Regions from separate parts of the Streptomyces sp. NPDC053427 genome, predicted to be linked through region 2. Evidence: riboswitches for the same ligand, from Rfam matches in the RefSeq annotation. Region 2 holds a riboswitch; each other region holds the start of a gene.
What was found. A riboswitch is a leader RNA that binds a small molecule or an ion and turns the genes downstream of it on or off. The one in region 2 is predicted to bind cobalamin.

Region 1 (3,265 bases), on a different contig from region 2:
TGGCGCGGGCGCTCGTCTCGCTGCACCGCCGCTACCGGGACGCCGCAGAACGAGTCGTAGCCCTCGCCTCCCCCGAGGACACCGCGGCCCTGCTGCCCGCCGAGCCCCACGACGAGGTACGGGACTTCTTCTACGCCCACCACAACCACTTCAAAGACCTCGACACCGAGGCCGAGCGGACCGCCGAAGGCCTGGGCCTCGGCACAGCGGGACGAGCGGCCGACGCGCTCACCGCATTGCTCGCCGCACGGCATCGCATCAAGGTCGTCCAGGCAGCCCCTGAACGGGGGGCGGACGCACGCCGCTTCGACGCCGGCAGCGGGCTGCTCCTGCTCTCACCGTGGCTCAGCGAAGGACAGCGCGCCTTCCAACTCGCCACCCAGCTGGCCCTCCTGGAACACTCTCCGCTGCTGGACGCCTTGGTGGACGCCGCGGACCTGGCGTCGCCACAGGCGGCCGACCTGGCCCGGATCGGGCTCGCCAACTACTTCGCCGGCGCCCTGCTCATGCCGTACGCCGTCTTCCACCGCGCCGCCGAGGAACTGCGCTACGACATCGAACTGCTCCAGGCCCGCTTCGGCGTCGGCTTCGAGACCGTGTGCCACCGGCTGTCCACCCTCCAGCGCACCGGCCACCGCGGCGTTCCCTTCTCCTTCCTGCGCGTCGATCGCGCCGGCAACATCTCCAAACGGCAGTCCGCCACCGACTTCCACTTCTCCCGGCTCGGCGGCACCTGCCCGCTCTGGACGGTCTACGAGGCGTTCTCCGCACCGGGGCGCATCCTCACCCAGGTCGCCGAAATGCCGGACGGCAAGAGGTACTTCTGGGTGGCACGTACCGTCACCCGGGGCGGCTTCGGGCATCGTGCGCCACGCGCCGACTTCGCCGTCGCGCTGGGCTGCGAACTCCGGCACGCCCCCCGTCTGGTGTACGCGGAAGGCACCGCCCTCGACGATCCGGGCGCCGCGACGCCGATCGGGCTGGGCTGCCGCATCTGCGAACGCCGGGACTGCGCCCAAAGGGCCCGTCCCCCGGCCGGCGGACGGCTGGCCGTGGACCCCGACCGGCGCAGCCATGTGCCCTATCCGGTGATCACGGACGCCTGACCGCCCGGACCTGGTGCGGATTCCCGCCGTGCGGTCCGTGGCGGGGTGGACTTACTAGGACGTCCAACTATATGTTCGTGGGCAAGGCCCGCGGTGCAGGGAAGCCGGTGTGATTCCGGCGCGGTCCCGCCACTGTGACCGGGGAATGCGCTCCCCGAAAGAGACCGGCCACTGACGGAGAAGTCCGTCGGGAAGGCCGGGGAGCGTGTGCTGATCCGGGAGTCAGGATACCGGCCGCGGGGTGTTCCGTGTTGTCCACGAGGATGGAGCAGACACGCATGGCACCGGTGTGCACCCACGCCCTTGACCGGCGAACCCGGCGGGTACCGATCACCGACATCTGACGGTCACCCGGCCCTGCGCTTCTCGCGCCGCTTCTGCGCGCACGCCGTCCGGCGTCCGTGCCGGGCCGGCGCGCCATCCCCGGATCTCACCTGACGGAGAGCAGGCTTTCATGGTCCGCGAACTGGCACATTTCATCGGCGGCAAGCACGCCTCGGGCACCTCGGGGCTCTACGGCGATGTGTACGACCCCAACACCGGCACGGTGCAGGCCCGCGTCCCGCTGGCCGACCGCGCCGAGACCGAGGCGGCGATCGCCGATGCCGCCGAGGCCCAGCGCGAATGGGGCGAGTGGAACCCGCAGCGCCGCGCCCGGGTACTGCTGAAGTTCCTCCAACTCGTGGAAGGCGAGCGGGAGTCGCTGGCCCGGCTGCTGTCGTCCGAACACGGCAAGACGGTCGCCGACGCCCACGGAGACCTGCAACGCGGCCTGGAGGTCGTCGAATTCGCCGCCGGCATTCCCCATCTGCTCAAGGGCGAATTCACCGACAACGCCGGCACCGGAATCGACGTGCACTCGCTGCGCGGCCCCCTCGGCGTCACCGCCGGCATCACCCCGTTCAACTTCCCCGCGATGATCCCGCTGTGGAAGGCCGCACCCGCCCTCGCCTGCGGAAACTCCTTCATCCTCAAGCCTTCCGAGCGCGCCCCCTCGGTACCGCTCCGGCTCGCCGAGCTGTTCCTGGAGGCGGGGCTCCCGCCGGGCGTCCTCAACGTCGTCAACGGGGGCAAGGAAGCGGTCGACACCCTGCTGTCCGACCCCAGGGTCGGCGCGCTGGGCTTCGTCGGCTCCACCCCGATCGCCGCGCACATCTACGCCACCGCCGCCGCGCACGGCAAGCGCGCCCAGTGCTTCGGCGGCGCCAAGAACCACCTGATCGTCATGCCGGACGCCGACCTCGACCAGGCCGTCGATGCGCTGATCGGCGCGGGCTACGGCTCGGCGGGGGAGCGCTGCATGGCGATCTCCGTGGCCGTACCGGTCGGCGAGGCCACCGCCGACGCCCTGGTCGAGCGCCTGAAGGAGCGCATCGGGCAGCTGCGCATCGGCCGCAGCGACGACCCCGGCGCCGACTTCGGGCCGCTCGTCAGCCGGGACGCCCTCGACCGGGTACGCCGGTACGTCGACATCGGGGTCAACGAGGGCGCCGAACTCGTCGTGGACGGCCGCGGCTTCACCCTCGCCGGCCATGAGAACGGCTTCTTCGCGGGCGCCACGCTCTTCGACCGGGTCACCCCGCAGATGCGGGTCTACCGGGAAGAGATCTTCGGCCCCGTGCTGTGCGTCGTGCGGGCCGCCGACTACGAGGCGGCGCTGCGGCTGCCCAGCGAGCACCCGTACGGCAACGGCGTGGCGATCTTCACCCGCGACGGAGACACCGCCCGCGACTTCACCCGCCGGGTCAACACCGGCATGGTCGGCGTGAACGTGCCCATCCCCGTCCCGGTCGCCTACCACACCTTCGGCGGTTGGAAGCGCTCCGGATTCGGCGACCTCAACCAGCACGGGCCGGACGCGATCCGCTTCTACACCCGCACCAAGACCGTCACCTCGCGCTGGCCCTCCGGGGCCAAGGAGGGCGCGAGCTTCACCCTCCCGACCATGAAGTGAGCGCCATGACCACCACCATGCTCACCGACGACCAGCTCGCCCTCGTCGAAGCGACGCTCGACTTCACCCAGGACCACCTCACCCCGCACGCCGTGCAGTGGGACCAGGACAAACACTTCCCCCTGGACGTACTGCGCAAGGCCGCGGGCATCGGCCTCGGCGGCATCTACGTCCGGGAGGAGAGCGGCGGCAGCGGACTCGGCCG
Region 2 (3,265 bases):
CCGCAGTTGGCCCGCACCATGGGGCTCGACCGGCAGCCGGTGCAGCGCTGGGTGAACCACGCGGCGGAGCTGGGCCTGGTGGTGACGGCCCCCAACCCCGCCCACCGCCGCTCGCCTTTGATCGAGCTCACCACCGAGGGCGGCGAGGTGATGCGCGGAATCCAGCAGTTCGAGGCCGCCGAGCTGCGCCGCGGACTGGCCGACCTCTCGGCCGACGACGTCGGAACGGCCCTTCGCGTACTCGACCGGCTCGGCGAGGAGTTCCGGCACCTGGCGAACGGCTCACGCGTTGCCCCGGAGGGGCCGGACAACGAGGACAACCAGCCCGAACGGCATCATTAGCCACGGAGCGCCGAGACTCCGTACCACCGCAGCACCACCGCATCGCTGACACAAGGGAGTGCACAGAGAATGACCCACCCATTCGCCGCCTGGTCCGAGCTCGACAACGGCACCGTGCCGGTCGAGGACGGCGAGCTGTTCTACGAAACGGCCGGTGAGGGGCCCGCGGTGGTGCTGCTCCACGGCGGCATGCTCGACGTGCGCATGTGGGACGAACAGTTCTCCTGGCTGGCCGGCTCCGGTCACCGCGTGATCCGTTACGACTCCCGCGGCCACGGCCTCTCCTCCACCGTCACCGGCGACTGGTCCAACCACGACGACCTGTGTGCCCTCCTCGACGCCCTCGACGTCCCGAGTGCCGTCCTCGTCGGCCTCTCGCACGGCTCCCGGGTCGCCCTCGACGCCGCCCTCGCCCACCCGGACCGGGTCAGTGCCCTGGCCCTCGCCGCACCGGGCGTCAGCGGTCGCGCCTTCACCGACCCCTTCGTCCTGGAGCACATCAAGGAGCAGGTGGCGGCGATCGGCGCACCGGACGGCGCGGAGCGGTATGTCGAACACTTCCTGCGGATGTGGGTGGACGGCCCGCACCGCCGGCCGTCCGACGTGCACCCCGGGCTGCGCGAGCGGATGCGCGCCTCGGCCGCGGCCACGGTCGAGGTTCACGCCGACGGCGTGGGCGTCGGAATGCCGAGAGAGGTCGGCGCCGCCGACCGGCTGTCCGAGATACGGGTGCCGACGGTCGTGTTCGACGGCGACCTCGACAGCACGGACATCTCCGCCAACGCCCATGCGATCACCCTCGCCGTGCCGGGTGCCCGCAGGGTCCGGATACCGGGCGCGGCCCATATGGTCAATCTGGAGAACACCGCGGTCTACGACCGCGAACTGCGCGCCTTCCTCTCCTCCCTGGCGCGCTGATACCGCCGCGCTCCGAGGGGCCGTCCGCGCCGCGTGGGGCGGCGGCTAGAGTTGGCCGTGCCGTGGTGTTCGGGAAGACCGGTGACGGACCTTGTGGTCCCAGACCGGAGCGGCCCTCGCCACTGTGATCGGGGAGTTCCCGGCCCTTCCGTATGCGCTTGCGCGCCTACGGCGCCACTGACCGCAGCCCGCGGCCGGGAAGGCGGGGCCGGGCGCGTGCACCTGTAAGCCAGGAGACCGGCCACGGCATCTCACGAACTGATCCACGAGGTGCTGGAGCGTGACCGCCGGATGGCCCTGTCCACCGATACCCCGACCACCCCTGCTTCCGCCGCGTTCCGCTGGCGCCGGCAGGACACCGTCCGTACCGCGGGCCTGATGGCCGTCATAGCCGGGCTGCACGTCGTCGCCTTCGGCGTGCTCTTCCTGCTCGTCGTCCCCGGCCACTACACCGTGGGAAGCAAGGCCTTCGGTGTCGGACTCGGCATCACCGCGTACACCCTCGGCATGCGGCATGCCTTCGACGCCGACCACATCGCCGCGATCGACAACACCACCCGCAAGCTGATGGCAGACGGCAAGCGGCCGGTCTCGGTGGGCTTCTGGTTCGCCCTGGGCCACTCCAGCGTGGTCGTCCTGATGGCCGCCCTGGTGGCGGGCGGCGCCCAGCTCGCCGGCACGCTGCTCAACGACGAATCCCGCACCCATCAGATTCTCGGCACAGTCGGCACCACGGTCTCGGGGACGTTCCTCTACCTCATCGCCGCGCTCAACCTCATCGCCCTGACCGGGATCTGGCGGGTCTTCCGCGGGATGCGCGACGGCCACTACGACGAGGCCGAGCTGGAACAGCGCCTCGATGCGCGCGGCTTCATGAACCGCATCCTGGGGCGGTTCACCCGCGCGATCTCCCGCCCCGGCCAGATGTTCCCGCTCGGCTTCCTCTTCGGCCTCGGCTTCGACACCGCGACCGAAGTGACGCTGATGGTGATGGCGGGCAGCGGCGCCGCGGCCGGCCTTCCCTGGTACGCCGTCCTGTGCCTGCCGCTGCTGTTCGCCGCCGGAATGAGCCTCTTCGACACCCTCGACGGCACCTTCATGAACTTCGCCTACCAGTGGGCGTTCTCCAACCCGGTGCGCAAGGTCTACTACAACCTCACCATCACCGGCCTGTCGATCGCCGTCGCCCTCTTCATCGGCACCATCGAGCTGGTGACCGTGCTGCACGACAAGCTGGCCCTCAACGACCCGGTGACCGGCTGGGTTTCCGGCCTCGACCTCGACAATGTCGGCTTCGTCATCGTCGGCCTGTTCGTGGTGGTGTGGGCGGCGGCGTTGGCGTACTGGCGCCTGGCCGGGGTCGAAAAACGCTGGGCGGCGAGGACGTCGTCGGGCTCATAGGCCCGGACGCCCCGCTTCCGCGCGGCCGTCAGGTGGCCGAGCCGGCCGCCGCGCCGGTCATCAGGTCGGGCCCCCAGCGCTCGAGCTCCGCGGCAAGGTCCAGCGGGCGCAGCCGGTCCAGCACGTCCGGGCCGGGCCACTGCTCCCGCGGGACCCGCCACATCACCTCGAACTCGTTGCCGTCCGGATCCTTGGCGTACACGGACTTGGAGACGAGATGGTCGGTGGCGCCGACCAGCGCGCCGCGCGCCGCGAGCCGCCGCTCGGTCGCGGCGAGTTCGCCGAGCGTGCCGACTTCCCAAGCCAAGTGGTAGAGCCCGGCCCGGCCCGCCTCCGGGCCCGGCGCGTCCGGCCCCACCGCGAACAGCCCCAGGTCGTGGTCGTTGAGCGAGCCGGGAGCGCTGAGGAAGGCGGCGCGCCCCGGTATCTCGGCATCCAGCGTCAGCCCGAGGGCTTCGGTATAGAAGGCGACAGACCGCGCCACATCGCGGATATAGAGCACCGCGTGGTTGAGACGGCGTACGGACAAGATTCTCTCCCCACTCCCGCCGCGACGCCCTCAGGAGCCACGGCACACCTGCTTCTGCGTATCCCCGCTTCCGCG
Region 3 (3,265 bases), on a different contig from region 2:
GAAGTTGATGTCCACGACGCGGTCGAGGAAGGTGACGGCCGTACGGACCGTGGCGTCCAGCCGCTCCCAGTCCATCTCACCGTTGTCGCCCAGATGGGCCGCGAGGTTGACCGACCCCAGGTTGCAGACCGCGGTCTCCCCGTCGTTGGTCACCTCCAGGATCTCCGTGCACAGGTTGGAGGAGTGCACGACCTGGCCGGGCTCGGCGGTCTGGTTGGCGGTGCGGTTGGCGGCGTCCTTGAAGGTCATCCAGCCGTTGCCGGTCTGCGCGAGGGTGCGCATCATCCGCGAGTACAGCACCCGGGCCGGAATCTGCTTGAGCGCCCGGCCCTCCGCCTCGGCCTTGCGGTACGCCGCGTCGAACTCGTCGCCCCACAGGTCCACCAGCTCCGGCGCGTCCGACGGCGAGAACAGCGACCAGTCGGCGTCCGTCTCGACCCGGCGCATGAACTCGTCCGGGATCCAGTGCGCGATGTTCAGGTTGTGCGTACGGCGGGCCTCCTCACCGGTGTTGTCGCGCAGCTCCAGGAACTCCTCGATGTCGGCGTGCCAGGTCTCCAGGTAGACGCAGGCGGCGCCCTTGCGCCGGCCGCCCTGGTTCACGGCCGCGACCGAGGCGTCCAGCGTGCGCAGGAACGGCACGATGCCGTTGGAGTGGCCGTTGGTGCCCCGGATCAGCGACCCCCGTGCGCGGATCCGGGAGTAGGAGAGACCGATGCCGCCGGCGTGCTTGGAGAGCCGTGCCACCTGGTGGTAGCGGTCGTAGATCGAGTCCAGCTCGTCCAGCGGAGAGTCCAGCAGATAGCAGGAGGACATCTGCGGGTGGCGGGTGCCGGAGTTGAAGAGGGTGGGGGAGGACGGCAGGTAGGACAGCGTGCTGGTCAGGCGGTACAGCTCGGCGACATCCGCCAGCGCCCGCTCGGAGCGGTCCTCGGCCAGGCCGCAGGCCACCCGCAGCAGGAAGTGCTGGGGGGTCTCGATGACCTGACGGGTGGTGGGGTGGCGCAGGAGGTAACGGGAGTGCAGGGTGCGCAGCCCGAAGTACCCGAAGCGGTCGTCGGCGCCGTCCTCCAGGGCCTTCGCCACGAGCGCGTCCAGCTGGTCCGCGTGGGTCCCCACGAACTCGGCGGTCTCATCGGCGATCAGGCCCTCGCGCCGGCCGACCGCGACCGATGCCGAGAACCCGGTGGCTCCCTGGCCGGCGGCCTCCTCGGCGATGGCGAGGGTGAGGAGACGGGCGGCGAGCTTGGAGTACTGCGGCTCGTCGCCGATCAGTCCGGCCGCGGCATCGATGGCCAGCGAGCGCAACTCGGCCTCGTCCGAGCCCGGGTGGCGGCCGCGCAGCGCGGCGGCGGCCACCTTGCCGGGGTCGGTCGCGGTCAGGTCCGCGGTCAGCTCGGTCAGGGTGCGCAGCAGCGCGACGCCGGGTCCGTCCTCGCGACGCCCGCCGTCGGCGGGGGCGGCAGGAGTGGTCACCGCAGGCTGCACGACCTCGGCGTCTGACGCGGGCTCCGTTGGCGCGATGGTCACGTGATGCTCTCCCTCACTCGGCGGGGGCCGGGAGGGACGCGGCGCGACGGGCGCTCGCGGGCATACCGCACCCCGTGGCGTCAGGGGTGCGCGGGCATACCGCGCGGCGTCCACCGGCCCAACCCTCGGGGCCCGGACGTATCGACGTCCGCACCGATGGCGGTGCGGGCGTACTGTCGGCAGGTCCTCGGACTTCACGGGCGCGCGAGAGGGCGGCGAGGCCACCGGGGCGCACTTTCATACCGTTGCGGGACAGTTCCGGATTCTCACCGGATTCCCCTGCGACGACAGCGAGCACGAGCATACATCTTGTGTCGCTCCCTACGTGCACCCCCACATCTTGTGTCGCTCCCTCGTGTCGTCCTCATACCACCCCTACAGGTGTGCGAGCGGCCGCGGGCCCCGCAGGGGCGTCCACCGCCCCGCAGGCCTCTCCCTGCGCCTCTCCCCGGGACCCGCCCCCGGGCCCCTTCCCGGGCCTCTCCCGGGCGCTCTCAGACCGGCTCGCGGATGAAGGCCCAGAGCGTGACACCCGGTATCGGGTCCCAGTCCCGTTCCCGGGCGCGCGCGAACCCCAGGCGGCGGTAGAGCCGGTGGGCGGGCAGCAGATGCGGCTGGCTGGAGAGCACGATCGCCCGCAGCCCCAGCGCGCGGGCTCGCTCCACGCAGGCCGTCACCAGCGCCTCCCCGATTCCCTGCCCGCGCCCCTCCGCCCGCACCGCCAGCATCCGGAACTCCCCCTCCCCGGGCCCCGCCAGATCCGCATACGGGCTTCCGTACGCGGCGAAGGTGACCGCCCCCAGCACCCGCTCACCCGCCGTCTCCACGGCGACCAGCACCTCGGCGTGCTCCGCGCGATGGGCGACCTTGCGCAGCTCCGCCGCGTACGTGTCGTTCTCCCCGAACGTCAGCAGCCCGTCGGCCAGATAGACCTCCACCAGAAGGTCGCCGACGGCGCCGAATTCGGCCGGCCGTGCGGGCCTGATCGTGATGTCCATGCGCTTCAGTGTGCGGGACGGGTCCGACAATCGGCCGCGGGTCCTCGCGGTCTCCGAGTGGACGGCGGGGAGCGGCCCGCTACGGGCCCATCCGGAGGGTGCCGTTCGGGGCAAGCAAACGGGCCGCCGCGCCCCGAGGGGGACGCGACGGCCCGAAGCCGTGAAGTCGGCCGCCGGCTCAGTGCCCGGCCGGCGCCTCGGCCGTGGCCGGCGGCAGGTCCGCGGTCACGGCCTTGTCGCCGGCGTCCGCCGTGTAGTCCGAGGGGCTGGTCTCATCGACGCCCTCCGGTGCCTTCACGGCCTTCAGGACGACGGTCAGCACGACCGAGACCACGACATTGAGCACAAATGCCGTCAGACCGATGTAGCCGATCTCGCCGATGCCGGGGATCTCCTTGCTGGAGCCGCCGAAGTGGGCCTGGGTGGGGCTGGCGACGCCGTACGCCGCGAGGGTGCCGTAGAGCATGCCGACCGCCCAGCCGGCCAGCAGCGCCCAGCGGTGGAACCAGCGGGTGAACAGGCCGCCGACCAGCGAGGGCATGGTCTGCAGGATCCAGATACCGCCCAGCAGCTGGAAGTTGATGGCGACGGTCTTGTCCATCGTGAGGACGAAGACGAGCGCACCGACCTTCACCAGCAGCGAGACCAGCTTCGCGACCTTGTGCTCCTGCGCGGCGGTCGCGTCCGGCTTGAGGAAGTCCTTGTAGACGTTGCGGGTGAAGAGGTTGGCCGCGGCG

Region 1: another riboswitch for cobalamin. It lies ahead of ACIGWZ_RS34965 (CoA-acylating methylmalonate-semialdehyde dehydrogenase); the one in region 2 lies ahead of ACIGWZ_RS05240 (HoxN/HupN/NixA family nickel/cobalt transporter).
Region 3: another riboswitch for cobalamin. It lies ahead of ACIGWZ_RS26060 (ribonucleoside-diphosphate reductase subunit alpha); the one in region 2 lies ahead of ACIGWZ_RS05240 (HoxN/HupN/NixA family nickel/cobalt transporter).

Annotation. Positions count from the first base shown of each region.
Region 1 is NZ_JBITYA010000015.1:182,081-185,345, reverse strand. Features, by position in the region: gene ACIGWZ_RS34970 (short-chain fatty acyl-CoA regulator family protein) at 1-1,106, shown strand, start outside; cobalamin riboswitch at 1,174-1,360, shown strand; gene ACIGWZ_RS34965 (CoA-acylating methylmalonate-semialdehyde dehydrogenase) at 1,561-3,060, shown strand; gene ACIGWZ_RS34960 (acyl-CoA dehydrogenase family protein) at 3,066-3,265, shown strand, end outside.
Region 2 is NZ_JBITYA010000002.1:119,050-122,314, forward strand. Features, by position in the region: gene ACIGWZ_RS05230 (MarR family winged helix-turn-helix transcriptional regulator) at 1-342, shown strand, start outside; gene ACIGWZ_RS05235 (alpha/beta fold hydrolase) at 412-1,260, shown strand; cobalamin riboswitch at 1,307-1,521, shown strand; gene ACIGWZ_RS05240 (HoxN/HupN/NixA family nickel/cobalt transporter) at 1,552-2,661, shown strand; gene ACIGWZ_RS05245 (VOC family protein) at 2,690-3,190, opposite strand.
Region 3 is NZ_JBITYA010000009.1:322,778-326,042, reverse strand. Features, by position in the region: gene ACIGWZ_RS26060 (ribonucleoside-diphosphate reductase subunit alpha) at 1-1,530, opposite strand, end outside; cobalamin riboswitch at 1,691-1,851, opposite strand; gene ACIGWZ_RS26055 (GNAT family N-acetyltransferase) at 2,025-2,528, opposite strand; gene mctP (monocarboxylate uptake permease MctP) at 2,707-3,265, opposite strand, start outside.